4 regions of the Micromonospora sp. SL1-18 genome follow, and region 1 is predicted to be linked to each of the others. Evidence: riboswitches for the same ligand, from Rfam matches in the RefSeq annotation. Region 1 holds a riboswitch; each other region holds the start of a gene.
What was found. Region 1 has a riboswitch for cyclic di-AMP ahead of ACNAW0_RS03565 (coiled-coil domain-containing protein). Riboswitches for the same ligand answer to the same signal wherever they lie in the genome.

Region 1 (7,992 bases):
GACCCGTTGCGCCGGGCGGAGCGGGCGGCGTCGCGGACGCCGTCCCCGGCGGAGCTGACCGCGGAGGCCAGGTGCTGCCACGCCTGGTCCGCGATCCGCTCGGGCTTGCCGCGGCGCTCCAGCAGGGTAGTTCCGAACATGGTGTTACCTCCTCGGGGGTGGAATCCGGCGGCCACTTCGGACTCCGGCGGTCGGGCATCGTGGGACGGTCTGCTCACCCGGGCAGTGCCCCGCCCGGGGCCGCCGCAAACCATCCAGGTCAGGCGTGGTCGATGGGTGCGGCGGGACCAACCAGCCGAACGCGCCGGGACCGGATCCGGGCCGGACCGGCGCGGGGCCGCTAACCTGGGTCGGCGGATCGACATTGCCCGGTCGGTCGTTGGAGTATGAGAGTCTGTCGACGCGAAGAACAGGAACTGGAGGAAACCGGACTGGGATGCCCAGGTGTGCCCAGTTCGCGAATTGCCCATCCCGAGGGGTGGCGACCGAGGCATCGGAGGAATACTCTCGGTCGCGGCCCGCGTACTGATGAGGCGCCCGTAGGGGCGAGTGGAGGTGCTCGCGTGAGCCTGTCGATCGTGCAGTCGGTGTTACCGGGTGGTGTCGTCCAGATCGCCCCGCGGGGCGAGATCGACGTCGACACCGCGTACGAAGTGCGGGAAGCGATCGCCGAGGTGCTCGCGAAGGGCCATCCGTCCCGGGTCGAGCTGAACATGCGGCTGGTCACCTTCCTCGACTCCGTCGGCATCAGCGCGATGGTTGCCGGTTTCCAGACCGCCGAGGTCAGCGGTGTGAAGCTGCTTGTCACCGAGCCGAGCCGATTCGTGCACCGCCAGCTCTGGGTCACCGGCCTGCTGGGTCTCTTCGGCGCTCCCGAGCCGTACCTCGCCGACAGCACTCCCGAGGTACTGCCCGGCGCCTGAGCCGCCCGGTTCCGTACGCTTTCGTCGACCGTTGCCAGCCGAACCCCGGTTACGCGACGATCGTGCGGATCGCCGACGGCAAGGGAGTACGGCGTGCTCAGCAGCGACAGTTTCAGCTACACCGTGCAGGCCCGCTGCACCCGGGCGGATGCGCTCGCCCTGCTCAGCGACCTGACCCGGCAGGGTGAGCTGCATCCGCTGATCGTCCGGGTCCGTCCGCTGCCGCCCCGCCCCGGCGCCCTGGCCAGCTACGCGATCACCGACCGGCTGGAGCTCGGGCCGCTGCACTTCCCGGTCACCTACCAGGCGGACGTGCTGGTCGCCACCGAGGACGAGGTGGAGACGGTGGCCCGCCAGCAGCCGGCCACCACCGTCCGCAACCACACCCGGCTGCTGGACGAGCCCGGCGGCGTGGTGCGTATCGACGTCGAGATCACCCTCTCCGCCCCGGCGCCCCTGTTCGGGTACGCCTTCCGGCAGGCCCGGGCGGCCCACCTCGGCCTCGCCAGTCGGCTCAGGGCCGCCCTGGAGGGGCCGGCTGACTGAGAGCCCGCGGGCTCTTCAGTCAGCTCCGCCGCCCGGCGGTTCGCGACAACTCCGGACGTCGGGCCGTCGGGGCGGCCGGGCGCAGCCGCCCCCACGGCTTGTAGGTGGACAGCACGGTCGTGACGATCAGCAGGGTGCTGGAGACCGTCGGCGGGATGACCAGGTCCAGCCGGTCCCGGGCGGTGAGGTCCGGCCCCAGCTCGCCGAGCCGGCGCACGGTCGGGGTGAGCAGCAGCAGCACCAACCCCAGCATCGCCGTGGTGATCACGAACTTGACCAGCACCCAGCGCCAGCGCAGCAGCCCCCACGGGGTGAACAGCGCGCTGGCCAGCCCGACCAGCCAGACCAGCACGCTCAGCGGGGCGAAGAGGTACGTGACCAGCAGACCCGCCGCTGGATAGACCACCTCGGGGTCGGCTCCGCGTAGGCCGGCGACACCGAGGGCCAGCAGCACCAGGTCGACGCCGAGCCAGCCCAGCGCGGTGACCAGGTGCAGGGTGAGCAGGGCCTTGCGTCCGGCGGGTGAGAGTCGGCTCATGCCCCGATGCTCGGTCCTCGCCGGCCCCGCGTCGTCGGACGCACGGCGACCTCCGACGTACGTCGGTGGGCGTAGGTGGCCCGCCGGGCGGCGGGCCACCGGCGAGCCTCAGTACACCGACAGGTGCACGTGGTTGGTGTGGTCGCTGGACGGGTCGCCGTTGCCGCCGCTGTACGCCTTCCAGCCGCTGCTGGGCAGCCAGATCTGCTTGTACCAGATCACGTAGAGCACGGCGAGCGGGTCGGCGTTGCGGATGAAGTACGCGGCCAGGTTGTTGCCGTACGTCTTGTCGCCGCCGGTGGCCACCCCGCCGAAGCCGCCCTTCTGGGCGGCGAAGTCGCAGGCCCGGCCCTTGGGGTGCTCGCCCGAGCCGCTGGGCCGGTAGCAGGAGACGTAGCGGGTGAACCCGGCCGCCTTGGCCTGCTGGAGCGCGTGCATCATGCGCGGGGTGATGCAGCCGTTGGCCGGGGTCGGGTCGTTCACGCTGCACGACTCCGAGGGCCAGGAGCCGTCGGCGTTGCGCGGTGCCGCCTTGGCGTTGGCCCGCGAGGTGCCCTGCACGCTGCCCCCGCCGCTCGTGCTGGCGGCCTTCTTGTTGGCCAGTTCCAGCGCGTGTTCCGCCTGTTCCTTGCGCTTGGCCATCACCGCGACCTGCTTGCGTTGCTCCCGGATCTCGCCGTCGAGCGCGGCCTGGGTGCGGGTGGACTGGTCCCGGGTGTCGATCAGGTTGCGCAGCGCGCGGTCCTCGTGCGCGGCGACCTGTTGCAGCGTGGCGGCCCGGTCCATGAAGCCCTCCGGGCTGCTGGTGTCGAGCAGCGCCGCGGCGGTGCCGAGCCGCCCGGTCCGGTACGCGACCCCGGCGATCTCGCCGACCTTGGCGTCGCGTACGCCCAGCTCGGCGTTGACGGTCTTGAGCTGGGTGGTGAGCTGTTGCTGCCGCTGCACCGACCGCTTCAGCGCCGCCCGCGCGTCCAGCCAGCCCTTGCTGGCCGCGTCGAGCTGAGCGCGCAGCGCCGGGGTGCCGCCCTCGTCGCCGGGCGGGGCGGCAAGCAGGCCGGTCGGGGCGGCCGCCGAGGCGGGGGAGACCGGCGCGGCCGCGACGCCGAGGGCGAGCGTCGCGACGAGCAGGGCCGCCAACCGGGCGGCCGTCCGTCGTACAGGTGCCACAGGTGGCATTCACGTGTCCTTCCGTCAACCGCCGACCGGGTTAGCTGACGGGTTCGGGACGGAAGATCCCTACCGCTGACGCGGATGCACCCCAGGAACGTGGTTCCCCGGCTCGCCGTGCTGCTGGCGATTAGGCGACGGCCGCCGCCCCGGCGCCGAAACGCGCCGCCGGGTGGAGACCGCGACCGAGCCTACCGGCCGTACGCCGACCGGCCCCCGGCGACGGGGACCGAGAATCGGGCTAAAGCCGGCACAGATGCACAATAGCCACTTGAATTTAAGTTTGTCCTAATTACCACTCCACAGGTCCGCATGCGCCGGTTGACGCTCCGGGTTCGATCTGCAACGTGGCGTGATCGATCCGGAAGTCCTCGTGCAGTGCGGCCCGCGCCGCGGCCAGCACCTCGCCCACCTCCGCGCCGGGCGTCGTGGTCAGGTGCGCCGAGGTCACGTCCATGCCCGAGGTGAGGGTCCAGACGTGCAGGTCGTGCACCTCGGCGACCCCAGGCACAGCGGCCAGCCGATCGCGCACCGCGGTCACCTGGAGGTGCTCCGGGGCGGCCTGCACCAGGATGCGCACCGCGGCCCTGCCGAGCCGCCAGGTGCGCGGCAGGATGAACAGCCCGATCGCGACGGCGACCAGCGGGTCGGCCCACCACCAGTCGGTGAACGTGATGACCAGGGCGGCGGCGATCACCCCGAGCGAGCCCAGCACGTCGCCGAGCACCTCCAGATACGCTCCGCGCACGTTGATGCTCTCCTGCGCGCCCGTCCGCAGCAGCGCGAACGCGGCCAGGTTGGCGAGCAGGCCGAGCACCGCCACGGCCAGCATCGGCCCGGCGAGCACCTCCGGCGGCCTGCCGAACCGGCGTACCGCCTCGACGAACACGTAGGCGGCGACCGCGCCGAGCAGCACCGCGTTGGCGAGCGCGGCCAGCACCTCCAGCCGGTAGAGCCCGAAGGTGCGTTGCGGATCGGTGTTGGCCCGCCGGGTGGCGGTGATCGCGGCGAGCGCCATGCCGATGCCAAGCACGTCGGTGAACATGTGCCCGGCGTCGGAGAGCAGGGCCAGCGAATCGGTGGCGAACGCGGTCCCCGCCTCGGCCAGCATGAGGGCGGCGAGCAGCCCGAGCGCGGCCCAGAGCCGACCCCGGTGGCGGTGTGCGGCGTTGGTGACCGTGCCGCTGTGGTCATGACCTGCGCCCACGCCCACACCCTTTCGCCCGTCACCCCGGCGGGGCCCAATTTATGCTCACATCGCTATGTATGCAAGTGAGCCGGGGCCCGACCGTCGTCAGCCGACCGGGTCGAGGGTGGTCAGGCGCTGGGTGGCCCGGGACAGCGCCACGTAGAGGGTCCGTACGCCCGAACCCTGATCGGCCCGGATCTCGCTCGGCGCCACCAGCACCACCCCGTCGTACTCCATGCCCTTGGCCTGGAGGCTGGTCACCACCTGGAGTCGGCCGCCGCCGAGGTCGCCCAGCCAGCCGGCGACCTCGTCCCGGCGCGGCACCGGCGTGATCACGCCGACCGTCCCTTCGACCTCGGCCAGCAGCGCGCCGGCCGCGGCCACGGTCGCGGCCGGCAGCTCGGCGGCGGGCACGATCCGCTCGACCGGCGGCACCCCGGTGGAGCGCACCGCGGTCGGCAGCGCCAGGTCCGGGTAGCGGCGGCGGATCTCCGCCGCCGCCACCGCGAAGATCTCGGCGGAGTTGCGGTAGTTGGTGGTCAGCTCGTACCGGTACCGGCGGCGCTGCCCCAGCGCCTGGTCCCGGGCCCGGGTCAGCTCACCCGCGTCACCCGTCCAGGCGGTCTGCGCCGGGTCGCCCACCACGGTCCAGGAGGCCAGCCGGCCCCGGCGGCCGATCATCCGCCACTGCATCGGGGAGACGTCCTGCGCCTCGTCGACCACCACGTGGGCGTAGTCGCGGTAGTCCTCCGGGCGCTCCCGGGCGGCGGCCCGGGCCGCCCGCTGCCGGTCGGCGAACGTGCTCAGCTCGCGAACGCCCCCGGCGAGCTGGAACGGGTCGCGCCTCGGCTTCGCCCGCTGCACCGGCTTGCCGAGCAGCGCGTCCAGCTCGTCCAGCAGCGCGATGTCGGCGATGGTCGGCCCCTCGGCGTCCAGGGTCCGGTACGCCCGCGTCAGCAGCCGGATCTCGTCGGCCGCCAGGATCCCGCCGGCGTACCGGCGCAGCCGCTCGGGGCGGGCCAGCCAGCCGAGCACGTGCCGCGGGTGCAGCCGGGGCCACCAGGCCTTGAGGAACTCGCGGAACTCCGGCCGCTCGATGATCTCGTCCTCGAACGCGGGCTGCTCCGGCAGCCGGCCGATCCGCAGCCCGCGAGCCTGTCCGTACAGGGCGGCGAGGACGGCGTCGAAGCCGCCCCGTCGCACCTCGTTGCGGCGCGCGCCGCGCGGCAGGGCCCGGTCCCGGATCGCGTCCAGCTCGGCCCGGCCCAGCCGGAGCAGCTCGCCCCGGTAGAGCAGGCGCAGCTCGGTGGGGGAATCCGGCACCGCGTCCCGGACCGCGCGTTCCAGCACCCGGCGCATCCGCAGCGACCCCTTCACCGCCGCCACCTCCGGCAGGTCGGTACGGGTCGCCGACATGCCCGGGAAGAGCGAGCCGAGCGAGTGCAGGGTGGCGGTCTCCTCGCCGAGCGAGGGCAGTACCGAGGCGATGTACTCGACGAACACGCCGGACGGGCCGACCACCAGGATGCCGCCGCCGGCGTACCGGGACCGGTCGGAGTAGAGCAGGTACGCGGCCCGGTGCAGCGCGACCGCGGTCTTGCCGGTGCCCGGGCCGCCGGAGACGATCGTGACCCCCGAGCCGGGGGAGCGGATCGCCTCGTCCTGCTCGCGCTGGATGGTCGCGACGATGTCCCGCATGCCCCGCCCGGTGGCCCGGGACAGCGTGGCCAGCAGCGCGCCGTCGCCGACCACCGCCATGTCCGGTGGCGCCGCCTCCGGGTCCAGGAGGTCGTCCTCGATCCGGGTGACCCGCTCCGCCGACGACTGGATGGTGCGCCGGCGTACCACGCCCATCGGCTCGGCCGGGGTGGCCCGGTAGAAGGCGGCGGCGGCCGGCGCCCGCCAGTCCACCACCAGCGTCTCGGCGTTCTCCCCGCGCACGCCGAGCCGCCCCACGTGCAGCACCTGCCGGGTACGCAGGTCGAGCCGGCCGAAGACCAGCCCCTCGTGCTCTGCGTCCAGCACGTACCGGCGCTGCGCGGCGTGGAACACCATCGCGTCCCGCTCCACCAACGCGCCGAAGTTGCCGACCCGGGCCAGCCGGTAGCCCTCCCGCTCGGCGTCGGCGGCCGAGCGGCGCAGTTCCGCCAAGCGGGCGTACACCCGATCGAGATGCCGCTGTTCGGCGGCGATCTCCCGGTCCAGGGTGGTCTGGTCGCTCAAGGCGGGGGCTCCTGTGGTCACGCGGCGGGCACGGTGGGCTGAATGAGGGTACGGGCCGCCGCTCGGGCCCTCGTCGTGGCCATGCCGGTGGCCGTGCCCGGCGGTGGCGGTTGCCCGTTATCCGGGCGATCGCACCCCGTGCCCGCCGGACCCCTCGCCGGGGAAGCGGCGGAGACGACGAACCGCCCGCCGGACGACCCGGCGGGCGGTTTGGGTGACGCGGGTGAGGGACTCAGCCCTCGAAGACGCCGGCCTCGACGAGGCGCTTCTCGGTGGCGTCCCAGCCGTGCTCGGGGTAGGCGGCGGCGAGGCCGTTGAGCTCGGCGCGGACCTTGGTGGCGTGGCCGGCGGCGGCCAGCGTCCGGATCTCCTCGACGAAGGCCTCGGAGTCGGTGCGCAGGCGCACGGTCTTGCCGTTGGTCAGGTTGCGCACGTAGGCGTGCTTGCCGCCGTTGAGCGGGATGAGGTACTTGAACTCGCCCAGCACGCTGAGGGCGCCACCCTGGCCAGCCTGGCCGGCCCGGACTGACGCGCGCGCGGTCTTAGAGGTGTTGCTCGCCACGGAAGTACTCCTTGCAGACGTACGGGAGGACTGAAACGTCCGGGGGCTGGTGCGGGTGACGCCCGGGGTGAGCGTCGGCCCGCGAAGATTGTGCGGCGGCACAGAACCGCCCAGAGAACTGTACACGACCTCGACACCTGGCTGGTCATCGCGCCGTCAGGAGGGTCAACCGGGTCAGCCACCCGGGTATTTCCGACGGCCGACACCGGCGAATTTTCCGATTCGCTGGCGCACCATCCGCCACACCGGTCATCATGTGTTGCAAGCACCACTCGGGTGACGAGGTCGTAGGGGAAGACGCACCTCGCTCTCCGGGAGGTCACCGTGCCAACGCGTGGCGTCGTATACGTCCACTCCACCCCACTCGCCGTGTGCTCTCACGTCGAGTGGGCGATCGCGCGCGTCCTCGCCGCGCCGGTCAACCTGCACTGGACGGCCCAGCCCGTCGAGCCCGGTGCCCGGCGCGCCGAGTGCGGGTGGACCGGTAGCCCGGGGACGGGTGCCGAGCTGGCCGCTGCCCTTCGGCAGTGGCCCATGATCCGTTTCGAGGTGACCGAGGAGCCGAGCCCGGGCGTCGACGGCGAGCGGTTCATGTACGTCCCGGGGCGGGGCCTGTTCCGGGCCACCGTCGGCGCGGCCGGCGACATCCAACTCGGCGAGGACCGGCTGCGTGCCATCCTGGCCTCCGCCCGCGCCGAGGCGCTCGGGCACGCCCTCGACAAGGCGCTCGGCACCGCGTGGGACGCCGAACTGGAGCCCTACCGGTACGCCGGCGACGGCGCTCCGGTGACCCTGCTCACCCGGGTGGGCTGACCGAAGGTCAAGTTGCCCCGATACGCGTAAA
Region 2 (7,992 bases), on a different contig from region 1:
GTTACGGTCTGTCGGATCGGCCAGGATGTTCACGTCGACGTCGCTGTTGTACCGCGGGTCGCCCGTCTCGAACGTCAGGGTGTGCTGCATCCCGGTGGTGTTGCCGGTGGCGGCACTGTTCTCGAAGACCAGGGTGGCCGGCCCGGCGACCGCGGTGGTGGGCGCCGACCGGTAGGCGAGGAAGTTGTCCCCCGCCGTCCAGGTCAGCACCTGCGCCTGGAGCGGCGCCGGGGCAGCGGCCGTCGCGGAGCGTTCCGGGTCGGTCGGCCGCGCGCTCGCCGGCGCGGCGGAGAGGCCGGTGGCCAGCAGCGCCAGCGTGGCGAGGGCGGCCACCGTCCTCCGGAGCCGGCTCGGGCCGAGCCGCCTCTGCGGTGGATGTGGGTTCATGGGTTCCTCTTTCACGGTCCGGGAAGCAGCGGACGGAGCGTGCGTCGGTGTGGTCGATCGATAGAGCTGCCCTGGCGGTCAGGAGCCCGCCGGCCCCTCCCAGGCCGCACGGGATCACCGGCCGTGGCCGCGGGCCACGGTCGTCCGAAGTGGTGTGTCGGCCACCCCGACGTCGTCAGCGGGCCGGATCCGCCGCTCGCCGGGCATGGTGATGTCTCTGAGCTGGTGGGGTTTGTCGGGGATGTCGGTCGACCCATGGCGCGTGCCGCGCCCGGTCGCCGTGGTGGCATTGACCCGGGGTGGCGGGTCGTGGCCGGTCGTGGTCTCCGGTTGCGCCGCCCGGAGGGCCACAGTCGGAAGCTACTGTGCCGGTAGTTCATCTCGACGAAACATATTGATAGCGCTTGACCCTACTGACTTCCGGTCAGCCTGTCCATAGCTTTCGTCGCTCTCGTGACTACTTTTCTACGCACTAGACGAAAGTGGTCGGCCGCCTGGTCACGTCAGCCGTACGTCGGGTGCCCACTCAGCCTGAGCGGCCGGTCCGGGTGCCCGCGTCGCCGCTGCGGTTGAGCCGGGCCAGCACGTCCTCCATCGCCCGGCTGAACAGTTCCATCTGCCGTACCGACTGCTCCTGCAGCCCGCCGAGCCGCGCGGCCAGGGCGTCGACGTCGGCCCGCGCCGAGGAATTGACCTGGGCGTCGAGGTCGGCGAGGGCGGCGTTGACGGCCACCACGACATGCCCGCAGACCGCTGCCCACCCTGCCTCGGCCAGCTCGGGTTCGACGACGACGGACTGGATCCGACCACCCTGGACGGCCACAGCGCGCACGCGTCCGTCGGCCGCGCTGCCCTCGGCGCGGAGCAACTGTTCCGGGTCGACGTCAGCATGCTCGGTGGCCCGGGACCGCATCGAGGACAGCGCCTGCTGGGTCCTGGTGAGCAGCTCATCGAGGCTCGCGGCCGCGGTGAACGGGTCGTTGGTCATAGCCGCGCTTTCTTCACGTCTTTCCGGAGCATGGTGACCATAGCAACCACGCCCGCCGGCACCGACCCGGCCCGGTGCCGCCTAACGGTCTGTTTCACGCAAGGAGTGGCCACCCCGGGCGGGGTGGCCACTCCTTGTTCAGCGCGGGACGCGGGGCGGCGGATGCCGCCCGGCTCGCGGGCGTCAGTGCAGGCTCAGCTGCTGGCCCGGGAAAATCAGGCCTGGGTCGTCGCCGACCACCTGCTTGTTGCGCTCGTACAGCGCGTGCCAGCCGCCGGTGAGGCTCCGCTCCTGGGCGATCTCGGACAGCGTGTCACCGCGCTCGACCACGTAGGTTTCGGCGCCGCCTGTGCTCGGCGCGGTACGCCGGTAGCTGCGGGTCGCCGGTCGCTCGTCCCGCGACGCCCGCTTGCTGGTCGCCTTCTTCGGCGAGTTCTGGCTGGCGGACTCCGACGTGGACGAGTAGTGCTTCGTCGAGCCGCCCTTCTTGCCGCAGACCGGCCAGGCCCCGATGCCCTGCCCGTCGAGGACCTTCTCGGCGATGGCGATCTGCTCACTGCGGCTGGCCAGGTCGGCCCGGCTGGCGTACCTCTGGCCGCCGTAGCCGTTCCAGGTGCTCTTCGAGAACTGGAGACCGCCGTAGTAGCCGTTGCCGGTGTTGATGTGCCAGTTTCCGCCGGACTCGCACTGGGCGACGGCGTCCCAGTTCACGCTGGACGCGCTGGCCGGGGCGGCTGGCCCGAGGACGGCGGCGGCACCGGTGGCGGCGCCGACGACCAACGCCCCGACGACGACGCGACGCTGGGTGAGTCGTCGATTACGTGCGACGTATTCAGTTGCCATGTGGGTTTCCTCCACGCCGACGAGGTGAGCTGTCGGGTTCGGGCCGAGGAGCCCGGCCGCCGGACGGCGGCTTCACCCCGAGGTGTCGAGCACCGAGGAACTTGTGGGTCCCCCGCTCCCGCCTGAGGTCCAGGTACCGACGGGCCGGCGGCGGGATTAGGCGTTACCGGCCCGTGGTGTCCGCGATCGCGAACACAGCCGACGTTAGGGACGGAATCGGACGATCGCCCACTTCTTGTGAAGTTCTTCACCCGGCCGAGCGAAGGCCGCACCATACGAGTTGCGTAACGTCCACAGGTGCCTTACAAGCGCCCTTCAGTACGTCAGGCCGAAGCCCTGCGGGAAGAGCGGAAGCTGGCCGTCACCGGCGTTGATGGGCTGCTGGCTGGCGGAGTTCATCCAGGTCATCGGCAGTTTTCCGGTCGGCACGTACCCGCCGAAGAGGACGTCGGCCACGCCGGCACCCTCGGTGCCCGGAAGCCAGGCGGCGAGCAGCGCGGTCCAGTTCGGCAGCTCGCTGGCAACGTCCAGCGGCCGGCCGGAGACCAGCACCACAATCACGGGTACGCCGGCATTGCGCAGGGTCGCGATGGTGCGCAGGTCCTCCCGGTCCAGGCTCATGGCGCCGGTGCGGTCGCCCTGGCCCTCGGCGTACGGTGTCTCGCCGACCACCGCGATCGCGGCCCGGTAGCTGCTGTTGATGCCGGTGCCGCGCTGGTTGTAGGTGACCGTCGTGGTCGGACCGACCGCGGCACGGAGGCCCTGGAGGATGCTTGTGCCGGGGGTGATGTTGCCCGACGAGCCCTGCCAGGAGATGGTCCACCCGCCGCTCTGGTTGCCGATGTTGTCGGCGTTCTTGCCGGCCACGAAGATCTTGTTGTTGTCCCGGGCCAGCGGCAGAACGCCGCCGGAGTTCTTCAGCAGCACCTGGGACTCGCGGACGGCCTGCCGGGCGAGCGCCCGGTGCGCGGCGCTGCCGACCGTCGGGGTCCAGCTCCGGTCGGTGTACGGCCGCTCGAAGAGGCCGAGCTCGAACTTCTTGGTGAGGATCCGCCGGTTGGCGTCGTCGATCCGGCTCATCGGCACGTGCCCGTTCTGCACCTCGGCGCGGAGCATGCTGATGAAGGTCTTCCAGGTGGTGGGGACCATGACCATGTCGATACCGGCGTTGATCGCCATGGTGACCTCGGCGGCGGTGAAGCCGGCTTTGCCGTCGATCTGGTCGATGCCGTTCCAGTCGGAGACGACGAAGCCGGAGAAGCCCAGCTCTCCCTTGAGGACGGTCGTGATCAGGTACTGGTTGCCGTGCATCTTCACGCCGTTCCAGCTGCTGTAGGAGATCATCACCGCGCCGACGCCACGCTGCACCGCCGCCTGGAATGGGGGCAGGTGGACGGCCCGCAGGTCGGCCTCGCTGAGCTGGGTGTTGCCCTGGTCCACCCCGCCGGTGGTGCCGCCGTCGCCCACGTAGTGCTTGGCGGTGGCGAGCACCGAGGTGGCCCCACCGAGCGTGCTGCCCTGCAGGCCGGTGACCAGGGTGGACATGCTCGACGGCAGATCGGGGGTCTCACCGAACGACTCGTAGGTACGACCCCAGCGGTCGTTGCGGGCGACGCAGAGGCAGGGCGCGAAATCCCAGTCGACGCCGGTGCCAGCGACCTCCTCGGCCACGGCCTGGCCGATCTGCTGCACCAGTGCCGGGTCGCGGGTCGCCCCCAGGCCGATGTTGTGCGGGAAGATCGTCGCCCCGTACACGTTGTTGTGCCCGTGCACCGCGTCAACGCCGTAGATCATCGGGATCGCCAGCGGGGTGGCGAGGGCACCGCGCTGGAAGCCGTCGTACATGTCCGCCCAACCGGTGGCGGTGTTGGGCGTGGGCGCGGATCCGCCGCCGGAGAGCACCGAACCGAGCCGGTACGCGGTGATGTCGCTCGCCGTGACCGAGCCCCGCTCGGCCTGGGTCATCTGGCCGATCTTCTCGTCCAGGGTCATCCGGGAGAGCAGGTCGGCGACGCGGGTGGCGACCGGCAGCGTCGGGTCCTGGTACGGGTAGCCGGCGGCGGTGGCCGGGGCGGGCGCGCCCAGGGCGGTGACCGCGACGAGGAGGGCGAGGCCGAGGGGGCGGTGGCGGATCACGGGTCACTCCTTCCGGAGGAACGCTGAGGCCGTTCACCAGCACCCTATGCCGGTCAGACATTCATCGATACCACTGAGTTAGGCACATCGTGAACAAACCTTGCGGTTCCGGGAGCGGCGGGCGCGTCATCCCGGCACGGACTACGGTGGCGAGGTCCGGCAGGGCCGCCGGGCCCAGGAATATGCAGGCGGAGAGACATGACTGACTACGGACACGAGTTGGCCTTCGGCGGCTTCATCACCCCCGCCGCCGACCAGTTCGAACAGGTGGTGGCGCTCGCCAAGCTCTGCGAACAGGTCAACCTGGACCTGGTCACCTTCCAGGACCACCCGTACCAGCCAGGCTTCCTGGACACCTGGACGCTCATGTCGTTCGTGGCCGCGGCGACCAGCCGAATCCGGCTGGCCGGAAACGTGCTCAACCTGCCCCTGCGCCAGCCGGTGGTGCTGGCGCGCAGCGTGGCCAGCCTGGACCTGCTCACCGGCGGCCGGGTCGAGCTGGGCCTCGGGGCCGGCGCGTTCTGGGAGGCGATCGAGGCGGTCGGCGGGCGACGGCTGAGCCCCGGGCAGGCGGTGGACGCCCTCGACGAGGCGATCCAGGTGATCCGGGAGGCCTGGGACACCGAGCGGCGCGACATGGTCCGGGTCGAGGGTGAGCACTACCGGGTGGTCGGGGCGAAGCGCGGTCCGGCGCCGGCACACCCGGTGGGAATCTGGGTGGGCGCGTACAAGCCGCGGATGCTGCGGCTGGTCGGGCGGGCGGCGGACGGCTGGCTGCCGTCGCTGTCCTACCTGCCGAACGGGCCGGCCGAGCTGTCGGGGATGAACGCGCTGATCGACGAGAGCGCCGAGGCGGCCGGACGGGAGCCGCGCTCGGTGCGGCGGCTGCTCAACGTCTCCGGCCGGTTCGCCCGGTCCTCCTCCGGCTTCCTGGCCGGGCCCCCGGAGCAGTGGGTGGAGGAACTGGCCGGACTCACCCTGGACCACGGCATCTCCGCGTTCATCCTCGGCGCCGACGACCCCACCGCGATCCGGCTCTTCGCCCAGGAGGTTGCGCCCGCGGTCCGCGAACTGGTCGCCGCCGAACGCGCCGCGTCGACCTGATCCGCAACCCGGGCGACTTCAGCGACCTGCAGCAGGCGGTGGGCAGGCCTGAGCCCCCCGCAGGTGACTCACTGCCGCCCGCCGCGGCGTGACTGCCGCGGCGGGCGGAAGAACGGCTCTACAGCGTGCGGGCGAGCCGGTCGGCGAGGATGCGGGTGAACCGGGACGGGTCGGCCAGTTCCCCGCCCTCGGCGAGCAGCGCCATGCCATACAGCAGCTCGGCGGTCTCGGTCAGGGCGGTGGCCTCGCCGCCCTGCTCGTGCGCCTTGCGCAGCCCGGTGACCAGCGGGTGGGCCGGGTTGAGTTCGAGGATCCGCTTGACCTGCGGCACCTCCTGCCCCATCGCCCGATACATCTTCTCCAGCGTCGGCGTCATGTCGTGCGCGTCGCCGACCACGCAGGCCGGCGAGGTGGTGAGCCGGGAGGAGAGCCGGACCTCCTTGACGCTGTCGGCGAGCGCGCCGCTCATCCAGGTGAGCAGGTCGGCGTACTCCTCGCGCTCGGCCTCGGCCTTCTCCTTGTCCTCGTCGGTCTCCAGGTCGACCTGGCCCTTGGCCACCGAGCGGAGGGTCTTCCCGTCGTACTGGCCGACCCGCTCGACCCAGACCTCGTCGACCGGGTCGGTGAGGATCAGCACCTCGTAGCCTTTGGCCCGGAACGCCTCCAGGTGCGGGGAGTTCTCGATGGTGGCCCGGGACTCGCCGGTGGCGTAGTAGATCTCCGTCTGGCCGTCCTTCATCCGCTCGACGTAGTCGCGCAGGGTGGTCAGCTCGGCCGGGTCGTGGGTGGAGGCGGCGCGGACCAGGTCGAGCAGGGCCTCGGTGTTGTCCGGGTCCTCGAGCAGCCCCTCCTTGACCACCGCGCCAAACTCGGACCAGAAGGTGCGGTACGACTCGGCCGACATCTCCTTGAGGGTGGCGAGGACCTTCTTGACCAGGCGGCGACGCACGGCACGGATCTGCCGGTCCTGCTGGAGGATCTCCCGGGAGATGTTCAGCGACAGGTCGTGCGCGTCCACCACGCCCTTGACGAAGCGCAGGTAGTTGGGCATCAGCGCGTCGCAGTCGTCCATGATGAACACGCGCTTGACATAGAGCTGCACCCCGCGACGCCCCTGCGGGGAGAAGAGATCGAGCGGGGCGTGCGACGGCAGGAACAGCAGGGCCTCGTACTCGAAGGTGCCCTCGCCCCGCATGTGGATGGTCTCGAGCGGGTCGGCCCAGTCGTGCGCCACGTGCCGGTAGAACTCCTTGTACTCGGCCTCGTCGACCTCGTCACGGGAGCGGGCCCAGAGCGCCTTCATCGAGTTGAGCGTCTGCTCCTCGCGGGTGGTGGCGTCGTCCTCGCCCGACCGTTCGACGGTCATCCGGATCGGCCAGGCGATGAAGTCGGAGTATCGCTTGACGATCTCCCGGATCGTCCACTCGGCGGTGTAGTCGTGCAGGTTGTCCTCGGCGTCGACGGGCTTGAGATGCAGGGTGACCGAGGTGCCCTGGGGTGCCTCGTCCACCGCCTCCACCGAGTAGGTGCCCTCGCCGGTGGACTCCCAGCGGGTGCCACCGCTCTGCCCGGCGCGGCGGGTCAGCAGAGCCACCTTGTCGGCCACCATGAAGGTGGCGTAGAAGCCGACGCCGAACTGGCCGATCAGCTCCTGGGAGGCGGCGGCGTCCTTCGACTCGCGCAGCTTGCGCAGCAGCTCTGCGGTGCCGGACTTGGCGATCGTGCCGATCAGCGCGACCACCTCGTCGCGGGACATGCCGATGCCGTTGTCCCGCACGGTCAGCGTACGGGCCTCCTTGTCGACCTCGATCTCGATGTGCAGGTCGGAGGTGTCGACCGTGAGATCCTTGTCGACCAGCGACTCCAGCCGCAGCTTGTCCAGCGCGTCGGACGCGTTCGAGATCAGTTCGCGCAGGAAGACGTCCTTGTTCGAGTAGATCGAGTGAACCATCAGCTGGAGAAGCTGACGGGCCTCGGCCTGGAACTCCAACGTCTCGACCCGGTCGCTCACACCGACTCCCTTCGACTTATGCGGGCCTTCCGGCGGAAAGGATACGAGGTGTGACGGCGGGGGCACCGGCGGGTCGCGTCGACGCCGCCCGTCACCCGCGGCGGTCCGTCCCCGCCGCCCGGCGATACGGGGCCCGCACCGCGGCCACCGCTTGGCTGGCCCCGAGCTCTCGGCGCAGTCCCAGCAGGTAGCCGGTCGGGTGGGCCTGCCGGAGCTGGTTCCGGCTGCCGAGCATGGCGGCCGTCGCACTCACGACGGTGGCCGCCACCGCCCCCGATCCGGTCACCACCGGGGGAAGGTCCAGTGCACCGCCGAGCATGGCGAGGGCCGCCGGCGGGACCAGCGTCTGGGTGGTGAGCAGCGCGCGAACCGGCTCCAGGCCGAGCTTCGACAACTGCCGGCCGGTGGCGTCGATCCGGTCCACGATCTCCCGCTCGACCATCGTCCGCAGATGCGCCGACCGGACCGCCGGGTCCGGCACCGAACCCAGCTCGGCGAGGGCGGGCGCCAGTGAATCGAGGTA
Region 3 (7,992 bases), on a different contig from region 1:
CGCGCGGCGTCCTTCCGCCGCCGGACCCGTGGCGGGAGCCCGCCGCCCGGCCGCTGTCCACCCTGGGCGGTGCCGCCTTCCCTCGGCCAGTGCGACACGCCCGGCGATGGTGCTTTCCGGCCGTTTCGGCGGTAATTTGGATCCGTGCTTCCGATCGCGCTCACCTGTCCCCTGTGGTGGGTGGCGCGTTGGACCGCCCGCATGCTGGCCAGCCTGGCCGTGGTCGCCGCCTGCTCGCTCGGCGCCGCCGCGTTGCCCCTGGGCCCGGCCGCGACGGCTCAGGCGGCTGCCCCCACGCCCGCAGTCGACACGTCGGCCCTCCGGGCCGGGCACCTGAGCGCTCCCGAGCCCGGTGCCAACCCGGCCCTCCGGGGGCTGCTCCGCTGGTCCGACCGGGCCGCCGACGCGGTCGCCGGGGCCGGGACGGGAGCGCCCGGTGCGGTGGCCGGCCGCGGCGAGCATGCGGCGCCCGGCACCGACCCGGCCGGCGCCGCCCAGCGGCAGGTCGTCCAGGGCGACCTGGACCATGCCGAGCGGGCGGTCCTCTCGGTCGGCGGGCCCGGTCGGGTCGTGGCCGCTCCGGTCGACCGGCAGCGTGTCCTGGTCGGGCTGGTCCCGGCTGCCGCCGGCCCCCGGGCCCCGCCCGCCCGCTGACGATCCCGCGGGCCGCGGCCCGCGCTTGCCTTACCGAACCTCACCCCGCACCCGCCCGACGACGGCCAGACGGCGCCCGTACCCGGTCGCGCCCCGCCCCGCGGGCCCGTGTGGGCCTCTCCGCCACGCCGTTCCCGTGAGGTACCGACCAATGCAGAAGATCGTTCTCTATCACTTCGTCGCCAAGGTTCCCGAGGCCGCCGCCATCTGGTCGGTCCTGCTCCTGCTCGCCCTGGGCGTGCTGACCGTGCTGGTCACCCGGCCGGAGCGCCCGGTGGATCCCGCCCCCGATCCGGCCGCCGAGGAGGCGGCCCGCCGCGCCGACCTGTGCCGGTACGCCGACGAGGTGGCGGTGGCCGCCGCCGGGGCCGCGCGGACCGCCCGTCGGCGCCGCGAGCAGTGGCTGACCGCCCAGGAGGCGGCCGAACGGGCCTGGGAGGCGTACGACGAGTCCGAGAAGGCCGCCCGGCGCCTCGCCGGCGCCGTCGTGCTGCCCGAGCCGCGGACCCCCCGGACGCCGGCCGAGTACGCGGCCCGGGAGCGGTGGCTGCACCACGCGGCGATGGCGGCGCACTGGCGGGGCGACCTGACCGGCCGGCAGCTCGCCGACGTCCTCGCCCACCGCAACGGGTGGAACCCGCGCCGGCACCCGGCCGAGCAGGAGTTCGTCCTGGCCCGGGCGGCACGCGACGGCCGGCGGGCCGGCTGGCGGGCCGCCACCGAGCGCGAGCAGCGGGCGTGGCGCGACGCCGAGGTGGCCGCCGAGGCGGCCCGCACCCTGGCCGCGGAGGCGTACGCCGCCGCTGAGGCGCTGCGCCCCCGCCCGGTCTCGGTACGCCGCACCGAGCCGGTGGCCCTGGCCCGCGCGGCGGTGCCGGCCGGCGCGACCGGCGTCCGCACTGCCCGCTTCCGTCCCGCGCGGGTCGGCTGAATCGTTACCAAAAATCTGGTGAGCGAGGTCACCGCAAGCGCGGAAACGGTCATCCGGGTAGGCTCGGGTGATCGACTCCCGCAATTCCGGGCCGATCATCCACCCGTTGTCCGATTCGGGCCCGGCAGTCCCGTGATAACTGCTTGTCCCATTGAGTGACGTCAGGTTGCCTGCTGTTCCGGTCGGCGTCGCAATTCCGATGTTTAAGCAGGTAGGAGCGCTTGGCAGGCGGTGAACTCACCGGTAGTGTCGGCGCGTCTGGTGCGGTTTCCGATCGCATGTGGCGACGCCGTACCGACCCGCTCAATCGTGATCAAACGAACCGGGGACCCAGTGCAACACCGGGGTGAATCCGCGAGCTGCGACCCGCGGTAGGGCCTACTTCCCGCCCGAATCCGTCAGCTAACCCGGTAGGCGGCCACGGAAGGAGTGCCCTCCTCGTGCCATCCACCCCCCGATCCTCCCCCCGCCTCCACGGAGTGGCGGTGCCCTCGCTCGCCTGACCGGCGAGCCGAGTTCCGGTAACCGCCCTCGCAGCCCGGCTCACCGGGCGCTTCCCTTCCCGCGGCCATCCCGCCTGGCAACGCGCGTGACCTCGTCCGCGCGTCGGGCCGGCGTGTGCCGCACAGCCCCTCGTGGAGGAACACGTGAAGCACCACCTGAACCGTAAGCTGCGGCGCCTCGTGACCGAGCGCCCTTACCAGATCGTCGCCGGCTCCGCCGCGGCCCTCGTGCTGGCCGGCGGCGTCAGCGTCGCGCTGACCGGCACCGGCGACGCGCCCGCCCAGCAGGAGCGCGCGTCCGCCGTCACCGAGCTGGCCCCCCGGCTCGGTGAGGTCGCCAGCCGCGGCGAGGCGCAGGCCGCCGCTCCGGCGCCGTCCCAGTCCGACTCGCCGAGCGCGTCGCCGAGCCCGTCCGCGTCGCCGTCGCCGTCGGCGAAGCCCAGCACCGCCAAGGCGAACCCGGACGTCACCCGCAAGCCGAAGCCGAAGCCGCCGTCGAGCAAGATCCTCAACTACAACTACGAGGCGCAGACCGACTACTGGAACTGCGGCCCGGCCGCCGTGCGCAACGCCCTGAGCGCGAGCGGCATCGAGACCACCCAGGACGCGATGGTCGCCCCGCTGAACGCCGGCATGAACGGCACCGACTCGGCCGAGGACACCACCCGGGGGCTGAACCAGATGGTCAAGGGCAGCCCGTACCGGACGCACGTGATCCCCGGCCAGGCCGCGACGCCGGCGCAGATGGACCAGCTCCAGGCCGACCTGGTCAAGGCGATCAGCCACCGTCGTGGCGTCGTGGTCAACATCGCCGGCTCCGCCACCGACACCGACGGCGGCTGGCACTCGTTCCCCGGCGGCCACTACATCGCGGTGGTCGGCTACAAGAACAACGGCCGGACCGCGCTGATCGCCGACTCGGCCAACCCGGCGATGCCCTCGTACTGGATCACCACCATCGACCTGGCGAACTGGGCCGCCACCCGAGGCTACTCGGCCTGATCGCACCCCTCCCCGTCGGGCACCGGCTCCTGCGAGCCGGTGCCCGACCGCGTACGCGGGGGTCTCGCGCGTCGTGCCGGTCCGGTGGCACACTGCGCCGTATGGCCGACGAGACGGGAGCCCGCCATCTGCTGCTGCTGCACGGCCTGGGTGCCACCGGTGAGGTGTGGCTGCCCTGGGCGCCGCAGCTGGAGCATCGCTGGGCGGGCCGTTGGCTCGCCCCCGACCTGGCCGGCCACGGCTGGTCGCCGCCGCTGCCGGCGTACTCCTTCGCGGCCCTGACCGAGCGGGTGGTGGCGGGGCTCGGCCCGGTGGCCGAGCGGCTCGGGCCCCGGGACCGGCTGGTGCTGCTCGGGCACTCGCTCGGCGGGGTGGTGGCGCTGGCGCTGGCCGCGCGGTCGCGGCGGCTGCCGGTCGACGCGGTGATCGGGCTCGGCATCAAGGTCACCTGGTCCCCGGCCGAGCTGGACAAGGCGCGCGAGCTGGCCCAGCGGCCGGTGACCTGGTTCGCCAGCCGGGACGAGGCGGCCCGCCGCTACCTGCGGGTGGCCGGGCTGGTGGGGCTCTTCGCCCCCGACCACCCGGTGGTGGACGCCGGGCTGCGGTGCGAGGACGGCCGCTGGCGGCTGGCCATGGATCCGGCCGCGTTCGCGGTCGGCGCGCCGGACCTGCCGGCCCTGCTGGCCGACACCGACGCCTCGGTCGTGCTGGCCCGGGGCGAGCACGACCCGATGGTCACCGACGCCCAGCTCAAGGAGCTGGGCGTGCCCGTCGTCACCCTTCCCGGCCTGGGGCACAGCGCCCACGTCGAGGATCCCACCGCCGTCCTCGACCTGCTCGCGCCGTTCGCCGCGCCCGGCCGGCCGTGACGCCGTCGCCCGTCAGGCGCTGGGGGAGAGCGGCGAGCCGTCGGGGGCGACGATGTCGGTGGCGCGCGGGCCCGGCGGGTCCCAGCCCGGGTCGAGCTCGCGGCGGGCGGCGTCGAGGAACGCCTCGGTGTACGACTCGGTGGGGAAGTCGCCCAGGTAGCGGGTGCGGGTGGCCCAGCGAACCGCCGCCTTCGGGTCGGTGTCGAGCAGCTCGGTCAGCACCTCGTCCACGTTGGACATGTCCCGGTGCAGCACGTAACCCGAGCCGGCGAGGGGGAACCGTGCGACGAAGTGCTCACCGTCGGCGCCCATGTCGGTGACCGCGTACGGCTTGCCGGAATAGAGCCAGTCGGAGACCACCCCGGAGACGTCCGAGATCAGCGCGTCGGAGCGGTTGACGCAGTCTGTCAGGGTCAGCTCGCGGGTGGCCGCCGCCCCCCACAGGTGCGCCCGGCCGGTCTTCGCCTGGTCCGCGGCCAGCAGCTCGGCCAGCCGGGCCAGCTGCCGCGCCGAGGCCGGGTTCTGCGTGGTGTACGGGTGGTGCCGCAGGATGATCGTGGCCCCCCGGTCCAGCAGCCGGCGGATCACCGTCTCGGCGACCGGCAGCGAGCAGTAGTTCGCGTCGGCGTGGTGCCCCGTCCAGGTGGGCGTGTAGAGCACGGTCGGCTGCGCCAGGCCGCGGGCCGGCTCCCGGCGTACCTCGATCGCCTCCACCTGGGGCCGGCCGACCACGACGAACTTCTCGGCGGGGATCGTCACGCCGGCCCGGGCGTACCGGTCGATCGCGGCCTGCCCGGCCACGAAGATCCGGTCGAAGATCGCCGAGACCGGATTGGCGCTGGGCGCCTTGTCGCTGTCGCCGTGATGCAGCTGCACGTGCGTGAGCTGCGAGAGGCGCAGGCAGTGGCTGTTCTTCGCGCCGTGGTTGACGTAGAAGGCCACCCGCAGGCTCGGCACCAGGGCCTCGTCCATGGCCTTGAGCGTCGGGCAGCAGACCACCGGCGCGCGGGTCGCGGCGGCGATGGCGGGCAGGAACTCCGGCTCCCGCACCAGGACCAGGAACGGCCGGCCGATCCGCTCCAGGTACGGCAGCCACATGGTGACCTGGTACGCCGAGCCGGGCGGGGCGGAGAAGTAAAGCACGAACTCAGGCTGGTGCCGGCGCAGCGCGCGGCCCACCGGCCCGCCCCCGGCCGACGGTCGGAACCGGCGCCGGGCCAGGTCGAGCCCGAGCGCGCCGCAGCCCGCGCCGACCAGCAGGGCGGCGGCCAGCGCCACCCAGGCGGGCAGGGCGAGGCCGGCGGCCACCGCCACCAGGGTGAGCAGCACCAGCAGCACGTCGCCGAGCCGGTCGGCGACCAGCGGGGTCCAGGAGCGGACCGGAAGGTTGGCCGTGCGGATCTCCAGGGCGCCGGCGTCGCGCAGCGGCCCCACCAGCAGTACCAGGCCGAGCAGCACCAGCGCGGTGGCGGCCAGTGCCGGGTCGAAGCCGTCGTCGAGCCGGCGGGCGTACCCGACCAGGATTCCGGCAGCGACGAGCACCGACTCGGCGACGCCGTCGGCGCTCGGCCGGACCCGCCGTTCCCATCCGGCGGTGACCAGGGCGGTGACCGCGACCGCCAACCCCCAGTCGGTCGCCCCGGTGAGCGCCGCCACGAGGAAGGCCAGCACCGCCAGCCCGGTGGTCAGCGCCCGGGCGAGCGCCTTCCGGACCAGGTCACCGCGCATCTGGATCGTCCCGTCCCGCTGCCTGACCCGGTCAGGCGCCGACGCCCGTGGGCACTTGCTCAGGCGATTGCGCGCCGGGCTGCGTGCCCACCGTGGCGGCCAGCTCGCCGGGGGCGCGGCGGACGTCGATGACCTGACCGGTCAGGTCGGAGACGAGCACGTCCAGGGAGGCCTGCGCGACGGCCTCGGCGGAGAGCAGGGTGTGCTCCGGCTCCTCGCCGAATGCCTTGGTGCGCATCGGGGTGGCGGTGCGCTCCGGGTTGACGCAGTTGACCCGTACGGCGAACTCGGCCCACTCGTCGGCGAGCGCCTGGGTCAGGTTGACCAGCGCGGCCTTGGTGGCCGAGTAGAGCGCGTACCGGGCCCGGCCCCGGGTGTACGAGCTGGACGTGTAGAGCAGCAGCTGGCCCTTGGTCTGCTGGAGGTACGGCAGTGACTGCCGGGCGACGGTGACCGGGCCGACGAAGTTGACGTGCAGGAGCCGGTCCATCGTCTCCGCGTCCATCTCCGTGAGGGCACCCCGCTCCAGGACGCCGGCGGTGACCACCACGTGGTCGATGCGGCCGGTGGCCTCGAAGGCGGTCTTCAGCGCGGCGGCCACGTCTTCGGGCCGCTCGACGTGGGTGCCGGTGGTGGAGCGGCTGAACGGGAACACCTGGGCGCCGTAGCCGCGGGCCAGCTCGGTCAGGTCGTGTCCGATGCCGTAGCTGCCGCCGAAGACCACGATGGTCCGCCCGGTCAGCTCCTCCAGGTAGCTGCGGTGGTCGCTCACCCTGGGCGCCTGGGCGGCGGCGAGCTGGAAGAGCTTGTCCGCCAGGTGCACGTCGACCGGGTGGGTGACCTTGATGTTCTCGTCCGAGCCGTCGATCACCTTGATCGGCGTGCCGGGCAGGTAGCGCAGCACCACTCCGCAGTCGTCGGTGGCGGCGAAGTCGGGGTCGCCCTCGGCCCGCCGGTAGGCCTCACGGATGGCGCCGGACCGGAACGCCTGCGGGGTCTGGCCGCGGCGCAGCGTGGCGCGGACCGGGATGTCGGTGATGCAGTCGTTCTCGTCGACCTGGACGATCGTGTCGGCCGACGGGATCGCCACGTCGACGGCCGCGTACGTCCACAGCGCGTTCACGCACTCGCGTACGATCCGGGCGCTGACCAGCGGACGGACCGCGTCGTGGAAGAGGACGTTGACGTCGCCCTCGCCGATCGCATCGAGCGCGATGCGGGTGGTGGCGTTGCGGGTGTCCCCGCCCTCGATGACCTTGCTGACCTTGCTGAAGCCGGCCTTGTCGACGATCTGCTGGGCCTCGGCCACGTGGCCGGACGCCATCAGCACGAGGATCTCGTCGATCTCGGGGGCGGCCTCGAATACGGCCAGGGTGTGTTCGATGATCGGCTTACCGGCGATCTTCAGCAACTGCTTGGGGATGCCCAGCCCCAGCCGGGTCCCGGTGCCGCCGGCCAGCACCACTGCCACCGTCCGCGAGGGTCGCCACGGTGTCCCCGCGGCGACGGCGTCCGGGCTGGTGGTGTGGTCCTGCGTCATTGCCGATCCTCACTCTCAACGATCCAACGATTGGGCGCCGGCAATCGGGCCGACCGGATGAACCCTAACGTGTCTGTTCGGATGATCCGCGCCGGTGGCCGGATGGTTGTAGGTCCGCAGGTCACCGGGTGGGTACTCCGACGTTACCTGCCGTTCGAGAACTCCTCGTAGGCCCGGATGACCTCGTCGGTGGGACCGTCCATGCGTAGTTCGCCCGATTCCAGCCAAATTGTCCGCTCGCAGGTGTCCCGGATCGACGAGAGCTGGTGGCTGACCAGGAACACCGTGCCAGCGCTCTCCCGTAGCTCCCGGACCCGCTGCTCGCTGCGCTTGCGGAACCCCTTGTCACCAGTGGCGAGCGCCTCGTCGACCAGCAGCACGTCGTGCTTCTTCGCGGCGGCGATGGAGAAGCGCAGCCGGGCGGCCATGCCGGAGGAGTAGGTGCGCATCGGCAACGAGGCGAAGTCGCCGCGCTGGTTGATGCCGGAGAACTCGATGATCTCGGGAGTGAGCCGGGCGACCTCCTCGGGCGGCATGCCCATGGCCAGGCAGCCGAGGGTGACGTTCCGCTCGCCGGAGAGGTCGTTGAGCAGCGCGGCGTTGACGCCGAGCAGGGACGGCTGCCCCTGGGTGTAGATCGCGCCGCGGTCGACCGGGAGCAGCCCGGCGATGGCCCGCAGCAGGGTGGACTTGCCGGACCCGTTGCTGCCGATCAGGCCGATCGCCTCGCCCCGGTACGCGGTGAAGCTGACCCCCTTGACCGCG
Region 4 (6,702 bases), on a different contig from region 1:
GGCCCTGACCGGGACTGGTGTCCTGATCAGGGCCTTTCGTGTGGAGCGGGTGACGGGAATCGAACCCGCACTGTCAGCTTGGGAAGCTGATGTTCTGCCATTGAACTACACCCGCAGGCGGCACCACTGTACCTGAGATCACCGCCGCCATGCACCCAGGTACCCCCAGCGAGCCTTCCGGCCCCGCGAAACCACCTCGACAAGATCTTGGAACCGCCCCGTGCGCTCGGGGTCAGGAAGAAGTTTCCCGACCGCAACATATGGACGTTTTCAAATCAGTCGATGAGCTGTAGCGTCACCCCCACGTTGCCAGCCACGGCGTGACACACCCCCGGTCGCGCCGCCAGAAAGAGGTGGGCCCATGGGACTCCGTCCCAACCTGCTGATCCGGCGTACCGCCGGCGTCGCGTCGACGACCCTTGCGCTGCTGCTCAGCGCCGCCGCGGTCGGCGTCGTCCCGGCCGCTTCAGCCCTCTCCGCCGCCCCGGCGGGAGGCTGCGTCGCGCCGGCCGACCTCCACTCGAACGCCCGGGTGAAGGCCGGAGCGCACGTCCGGCACGACCCGAACGAGCTGACCGCCGCGCAGGTGCGGGAGCGCGAGGCGGATCTCGCCGCCGCGCTGGCCGAGCGGTCCAGGTTCCGCCTCGGGGCCGGGGCCGCGCCCCTGGCGACCGTGACCATCCCGGTCGTCGTGCACGTCATCCAGCGGGACAGCACCCGGGCGGGCGGCAACATCCCGGACTCGATGATCACCCAGCAGATCAGCGTGCTGAACCAGGCCTACAGCGGTGCCACCGGCGGCGCCGCGACCGCCTTCGGGTTCCAACTTCAGAAGATCAACCGGGTCACCAACCCGTCCTGGTACCCGATCGTCTCGGGCTCCTCCGCGGAGCGGTCCATGAAGACGACGCTGCGCGAGGGCGGCAAGAACACGTTGAACATGTACCTGGGTGAGCTGAGCGACAACCTGCTCGGCTGGGCGACCTTCCCGAAGAAGACGCTGGACAAGATGGACGGCGTGGTCGCGCTGAACGAGTCGCTGCCGGGCGGCACCGTGACCAACTACAACCTGGGCGACACGGGGACCCACGAGATCGGCCACTGGCTGAACCTCTACCACACCTTCCAGGGCGGTTGCTCGGGCCAGGGCGACGGCGTCTCCGACACCCCGGCCGAGGCGTCACCGGCCTACCAGTGCCCGACCGGGCGGGACACCTGCACCGCGCCCGGCCTGGACCCGATCCACAACTTCATGGACTACACCTACGACTCGTGCATGTACGAGTTCACCCCCGGACAGGCCAGCCGGATGCTGACCGCGTGGAACGCCTACCGCGCGGCGTAGCAGCCCAGCACGGCACGCCGGTGCCGGTCCCGTTCCACGACGGGGCCGGCGCCGGCTCTTGCGGGCTCAGGCGGCCGGCCGGCGGGTGTCGAACCCATGGCGACCACGTCGGGCCTCGGGTGCGACGGCGGCCCGGCGGGTCGGGCCGGTCGCCTGCGGGTCGAGCCAGACCCGCACCTGCGGCCGGCTCACGCCAAGGTAGGTCGTCTGGTCGCGCCGGGTCAGCATCGCCACGTCGACGGTGAACTCGAACAGCCGCCAGTCGACCTGCGGCGCGGCCCGACCGAGCGCGGCCACCTGGGCCACGATGGCCGGGTCGGTCACCGGACGGGCGCGGCCCGCGACGTACGCCTCGTCGTCGCTCTCCTCGGCTGGGAACGAGTGCAGCGCGTAGCGGCCGTCCCGTTCGAGGTCGCGGCGCTTGGGCGAGTCGATGACGAAGCAGTAGAGCCCTCCGTCGGTGATGACCGGGGAGACCGGGTGGACCCGGGGACCGCCGTCGGCGCGGACCGTGGCGAGGTAGCCGAAACCCGGCCCGTACTGCTGCAGGAGAAGGCGGATCTCGTCGGCGAGGCGGGGCTCGTCGGCGGCGAATTCGGACCAGGAAGCCATGCGGACATTCTATCGAACAAGTGTACGAGCGCGCAGTCCGACACGCAGGTCGCCCGTACCGGTCGCTATGGTGTTGCGATGCTGCTATCCGACCGCGACCTGGCCTCCGAGATCGAGGCGGGCACGCTCGCGCTGGAGCCCTTCGAGCCCGCGCTGGTGCAGCCATCCAGCATCGACGTACGCCTGGACCGGCTCTTCCGGGTCTTCAACAACCACCTCTACACGCACATCGACCCGGCGTCGCGGCAGGACGACCTGACCTCGACGGTCGAGGTGCCCGAGGGGGAGCCGTTCGTGCTGCACCCGGGCGAGTTCGTGCTCGCCTCGACGCTCGAGGTGATCTCGCTGGGCGACCAGCTCGCCGCACGCCTCGAGGGCAAGTCGAGCCTGGGCCGGCTCGGGCTGCTCACCCACTCGACCGCCGGTTTCATCGACCCGGGCTTCTCCGGGCACGTCACGCTGGAGCTCTCCAACGTGGCGAACCTGCCGATCACCCTCTGGCCGGGCATGAAGATCGGCCAGCTCTGCATCTTCCGGCTCTCGTCGCCGGCCGAGCACCCGTACGGCTCCGCGGTCTACGGCTCGCGCTACCAGGGGCAGCGCGGCCCGACCCCGAGCCGCTCCTGGCAGAACTGGCGGATCTGGCCGACCCGTTGACCGGCCGGCCCGGTGTTAACAGGGGCCCCTTCCTCTACCGCAGGCGTTAACAGGGGGCCCCTGCTTTCACCTCAGCCGGGGCGGCCGTAGCTGTTGATCTGGCCGTCGTCGACGCGTTTCATCGTGATCGGCTTGCCCGACTGGGAGGCGTGCACCACCCAGCCGTTACCGACGTACATGGCGACGTGGTGCAGGTCGCTGTAGTAGAAGACCAGGTCGCCGGGGCGCAGCTCGCTGCGGCTCACCCGCCGGGTGACGTTGTGCTGCTGCCGGGCGTTGTGCGGCAGCGAGGAGCCGGCCCTGTCCCAGGCCGCCATCGTCAGGCCGGAGCAGTCGTAGTGGTCCGGACCGGCGGCGCCCCAGACGTAGATCTTGCCGATCTGGGCGCAGGCGAACTTGACCGCGACCCCGGCGGGGCCACCCGGGTAGCCGGCGGGGCAGGGCGCCGGGCGCAGCGGGCCGCCACCGCCGTTGCCGTACACCTTGAGCCGCAGCTTCTGCAGCCGGGCGATCTCGGCGTCGATCTGCTTCTTCTTGGCCGCGAGCTGGGCCTCGGTCCGGGCCAGCTGGGCGATCATGTTGTCCAGCGGCTTCTTCTTCGCGGCCAACCGGTCGCGCAGGTCGGCCACGGCCTGCACCTGCCGCTGCTGGCGGTGCGCGAAGCGGTCGAGCAGTTCCAGGCTGTCGACCAGCTGGCCGGGCGACTTGCTGCCCAGCAGCGCGTTGACGGTGGAGATGTTGTCGCCCTTGTACGCGTTGACGGCGAGGCCGCCGACCTGCCCGAGGGCCTGATCGACCTTGGCCTGCAACGGGGCGATCTGCTTGGCCAGCGCGGCGGCCTTCTTGCGCTTGGCGGCGAGGTCCTCGCGGGTGGCGTTGACCTGTTCGATGATCGGTTCGAGCTTGTTCCAGTCCTGGTCGATCTGGCGCTCGATCTCGGCGACCGTCGGGTCGGCGTGGGCCGCCGTGGCGCCGCCGGTCAGGACGACGACGGTGCCGACCAGGGCCGCGAGGGTGGTGGTGAAGCGGGACCAGCGTGGACGCGGCGCAGCCGCCGACCGGTCGACCGACCGGACCGACGGTGGCCGCGGGGCATGGTTTGCCACCGGGCTCCGTACTCCTTCTTTCCCGACCGCCTACCGGGTTAGCTGACGGGTTCGGGCGGGAAGGGAGCCGCCCTACCGCACCGCGGTGCGGATTCACCCCAGGTACCTGGGTCCCCGGTTCGCACGGAGGCGACTCGGCGGTGTCCGACCGTCACCACCCGGGCTGGACGGTGAAGCTACCGGCCGACGAGTGAACAGAGTAGAGATCGCCGTTATCAATCCGCAACCCGAGACGCCGTGACACTCCGTACGCAAATTCTCGGCCACGACCGCCGAGGGTGAAGATTTCTTTCGGACTGCATCGTTATCTGGAAAGGTATTGACCGGACGCCATGCGCGGAGCAAGGGTGAGGAAGCAGTGACCCCCATCCCGATCTGGAGGTTTGATGCACCTCACAGCCCTGCCATCGCGCAGACGGATACTGCTGGCCGCCGCCGTCGCGGCGGCCACCGCTATCGCGACCACCGGTCCCACCGCGGCGGCGCCCCTCGCCGCCGGGACCACCGACAGCCCCGACCGCCAGCAGCAGTACGCCGCCGCGGCAGCGGAGTACGGCGTGCCGCAGAACGTGCTGCTCGGCGTCTCTTACCTGGAATCCCGCTGGGACACCCACCCAGGCCAGCCCAGCACCAGCGGCGGCTACGGCCCGATGCACCTCACCGACGCCGAGCAGGTCGCCTCGACCCCGTCCAGCGCGCACGTGGACGAGAACGAGGACCCGCGCGGCGACGAGTCCCGGCCGCTCAACCTTGACCTGACCGCCGCCGCCGAGCCGTCCGGGGACACCCTGCCCCAGGCTTCGCTGCAGACCCTCGACGCGGCCGCCAACCTGACCGGCGAGTCGAAGGAGACGCTGCGCGACGACGCGGCGGCCAACATCCGCGGCGGGGCGGCGCTGCTGGCGTCGTACCAGCAGCAGCTGGGTGGGCCGGTCGGTGCCGGCAGCGACCCGGCGGCCTGGTACGGCGCGGTGGCCCGGTATTCCGGCGCGGACACCGAGGACGCCGCGGCGGCCTTCGCCGACGAGGTGTACGACCAGATCAGCCAGGGCGCCAGCCGGACCACCGACGACGGCCAGCAGGTGACCCTCGCCGCCACGACGGTGAAACCGGACCAGTCCGGGCTGCACCAGCTCGGGCTGCGCCGCGCCGAGCGGCCGGACGGCCTGGAGTGCCCGGTCCGCCTCGCCTGCGAGTGGATCCCCGCGCCGTACGGGGAGTACTACATCCCGAAGACCAAAACCTGGGACTACGGCAACTACGACATCGGCAACCGGCCGGCCCAGCAGAAGCTCGAGTACATCATCATCCACGACACCGAGGGCTACTTCGGCCCCAGCCTGGGCCAGGTTCAGGACGTGACCTACCTGGGCTGGCACTACACGCTGCGGTCGGTGGACGGGTACGTCGCGCAGCACATCAAGGCGAAAAACGTCGGCTGGCACGCCGGCAACTGGTACGTCAACGCCAAGTCCATCGGCATCGAGCACGAGGGCTTCGCCGGCCACGGCACCTGGTACACCGAGGCGCTGTACCGGGCCTCCGCCAAGCTGGTCCGACACCTGGCGCTGCGGTTCCAGATCCCGCTGGACCGGCAGCACATCCTCGGCCACGACAACGTCCCCGGCATCGCCCCCGCGAACGTCGGCCCGATGCACTGGGACCCGGGCCCGTACTGGAACTGGTCGCACTACTTCGACCTGCTGAAGGCGCCGTTCCACTCGACCGGCACGCCGCACACCGGCCTGGTCACCATCGACCCGGACTACGCGAACAACAAGCCGGCCTTCTACGGCTGCAACCGGCAGCCGCCGGGCGTCCCGAAGCCGCCGCCGGACCCCGAGCCCTGCCCGCTGCGCGGCTCCTCCTCGGTCATCCTGCGCGCCGCCCCGAGCCCGACCGCACCGTTGGTCAACGACCTGGGGCTGAACGACAAGGGCACACCGAACACCATGTACATCTCCGACCACGGCGCCCGCGCCTCGGCCGGTCAGACGTACGCCATCGCCGAAATCCAGGGCGACTGGACGGCGATCTGGTACCTCGGCCAGAAGGCTTGGTTCTACAACCCGGCCTCGGCGCCGGCGGCGAAGTGGGCCAACGGCTTCGTGGTGACCCCCAAGCCCGGAAAGGCCACCATCCCGGTGTACGGGCGGGCCTACCCGGAGCGGGCCGCCTACCCGTCCACCATTCCCTTCCAGGGCATCGCTCCGCTGCAGTACACGTTCAAGGCCGGCCAGCGGTACGCGGTCGGCGGCGTCCTGCCGAGCGAGTACTACCGGGCCGTCTCCTTCGACGGCTCGTCGCCGGATGACCGCACGGTCGTCCGCGGCCAGCTCCAGTACGTGCAGGTCCAGTTCGGCCACCGGGTGATGTACGTCAACCTCGACGACGTGCAGATCCAGCCGGCGGCGGAGAACGCGCCCCGCTGATCCGGGACGAAACGAAGGCCCCCGGTCCGTGCGGACCGGGGGCCTTCGTGGTGGTCGGGAGGATCAGGTGACGCGGCGGAAGCCGGCGACCGGCATGTAGCTGAGCGAACCCACCTGGACCGGTTTGCCGGTCCGTGGCGCGTGCACCATGATGCCGTTGCCGAGGTAGAGGCCGACGTGGTGCAGGTCGCTGAAGAAGAAGACCAGGTCACCGGGGCGAGCATCGCTGCGGGACACGGCCCTGCCCTCCCGCCACTGCGCGCCGGTGAAGTGGGTGAGGGAGATGCCCGCCGCCTTGTAGGCGTACTGGGTGAGGCCGGAGCAGTCGAACGCGTTCGGGCCGGTGGCGCCCCACACGTACGGGTCACCGACCTGGGCGCAGGCCGTCTTGATGGCGGTCCGCGCCGCGTTGCTCACCACGCCGTCGATGGCCGGGCAGCCCGCCGGGCGGATCGAGGTCACCGGCAGCATCGCGGTCAGCCGCTTGATCTCGGCGTCGATGTGCTTCTTCTTGGCCGCCAGCTCGTCGCGCTGCTTGATCTGGGTGGCG

Region 2: linked by a shared signal. The riboswitch ahead of ACNAW0_RS09235 (transglycosylase family protein) and the one ahead of ACNAW0_RS03565 (coiled-coil domain-containing protein) in region 1 are both predicted to bind cyclic di-AMP.
Region 3: linked by a shared signal. The riboswitch ahead of ACNAW0_RS02370 (C39 family peptidase) and the one ahead of ACNAW0_RS03565 (coiled-coil domain-containing protein) in region 1 are both predicted to bind cyclic di-AMP.
Region 4: linked by a shared signal. The riboswitch ahead of ACNAW0_RS23410 (NlpC/P60 family protein) and the one ahead of ACNAW0_RS03565 (coiled-coil domain-containing protein) in region 1 are both predicted to bind cyclic di-AMP.

What each region holds. Positions count from the first base shown of each region.
Region 1 covers NZ_JBLROA010000005.1:52,958-60,949, reverse strand. Annotated here, with positions in the region: gene ACNAW0_RS03585 (hypothetical protein) at 1-140, opposite strand, end outside; gene ACNAW0_RS03580 (STAS domain-containing protein) at 564-923, shown strand; gene ACNAW0_RS03575 (SRPBCC family protein) at 1,017-1,469, shown strand; gene ACNAW0_RS03570 (hypothetical protein) at 1,489-2,007, opposite strand; gene ACNAW0_RS03565 (coiled-coil domain-containing protein) at 2,116-3,183, opposite strand; cyclic di-AMP (ydaO/yuaA leader) riboswitch at 3,188-3,321, opposite strand; gene ACNAW0_RS03560 (cation diffusion facilitator family transporter) at 3,467-4,381, opposite strand; gene ACNAW0_RS03555 (HelD family protein) at 4,469-6,586, opposite strand; gene ACNAW0_RS03550 (hypothetical protein) at 6,819-7,148, opposite strand; gene ACNAW0_RS03545 (DUF3145 domain-containing protein) at 7,473-7,961, shown strand.
Region 2 covers NZ_JBLROA010000014.1:309-8,300, forward strand. Annotated here, with positions in the region: partial or broken gene ACNAW0_RS09220 (cupredoxin domain-containing protein) at 1-387, opposite strand, end outside; gene ACNAW0_RS09225 (hypothetical protein) at 502-738, opposite strand; gene ACNAW0_RS09230 (YbaB/EbfC family DNA-binding protein) at 914-1,375, opposite strand; gene ACNAW0_RS09235 (transglycosylase family protein) at 1,559-2,218, opposite strand; cyclic di-AMP (ydaO/yuaA leader) riboswitch at 2,218-2,391, opposite strand; gene ACNAW0_RS09240 (glycoside hydrolase family 3 protein) at 2,534-4,354, opposite strand; gene ACNAW0_RS09245 (LLM class flavin-dependent oxidoreductase) at 4,553-5,458, shown strand; gene htpG (molecular chaperone HtpG) at 5,577-7,469, opposite strand; gene ACNAW0_RS09255 (DUF6236 family protein) at 7,561-7,992, opposite strand, start outside.
Region 3 covers NZ_JBLROA010000003.1:126,617-134,608, forward strand. Annotated here, with positions in the region: gene ACNAW0_RS02360 (hypothetical protein) at 145-654, shown strand; gene ACNAW0_RS02365 (hypothetical protein) at 806-1,585, shown strand; cyclic di-AMP (ydaO/yuaA leader) riboswitch at 1,876-2,017, shown strand; gene ACNAW0_RS02370 (C39 family peptidase) at 2,221-3,090, shown strand; gene ACNAW0_RS02375 (alpha/beta fold hydrolase) at 3,192-3,959, shown strand; gene ACNAW0_RS02380 (CDP-glycerol glycerophosphotransferase family protein) at 3,972-5,687, opposite strand; gene ACNAW0_RS02385 (D-ribitol-5-phosphate cytidylyltransferase) at 5,719-7,227, opposite strand; gene ACNAW0_RS02390 (ABC transporter ATP-binding protein) at 7,371-7,992, opposite strand, start outside.
Region 4 covers NZ_JBLROA010000058.1:21,896-28,597, reverse strand. Annotated here, with positions in the region: tRNA gene ACNAW0_RS23430 (tRNA-Gly) at 42-115, opposite strand; gene ACNAW0_RS23425 (zinc metalloprotease) at 362-1,345, shown strand; gene ACNAW0_RS23420 (pyridoxamine 5'-phosphate oxidase family protein) at 1,412-1,957, opposite strand; gene dcd (dCTP deaminase) at 2,036-2,614, shown strand; gene ACNAW0_RS23410 (NlpC/P60 family protein) at 2,686-3,720, opposite strand; cyclic di-AMP (ydaO/yuaA leader) riboswitch at 3,733-3,870, opposite strand; gene ACNAW0_RS23405 (N-acetylmuramoyl-L-alanine amidase) at 4,107-6,152, shown strand; gene ACNAW0_RS23400 (C40 family peptidase) at 6,216-6,702, opposite strand, start outside.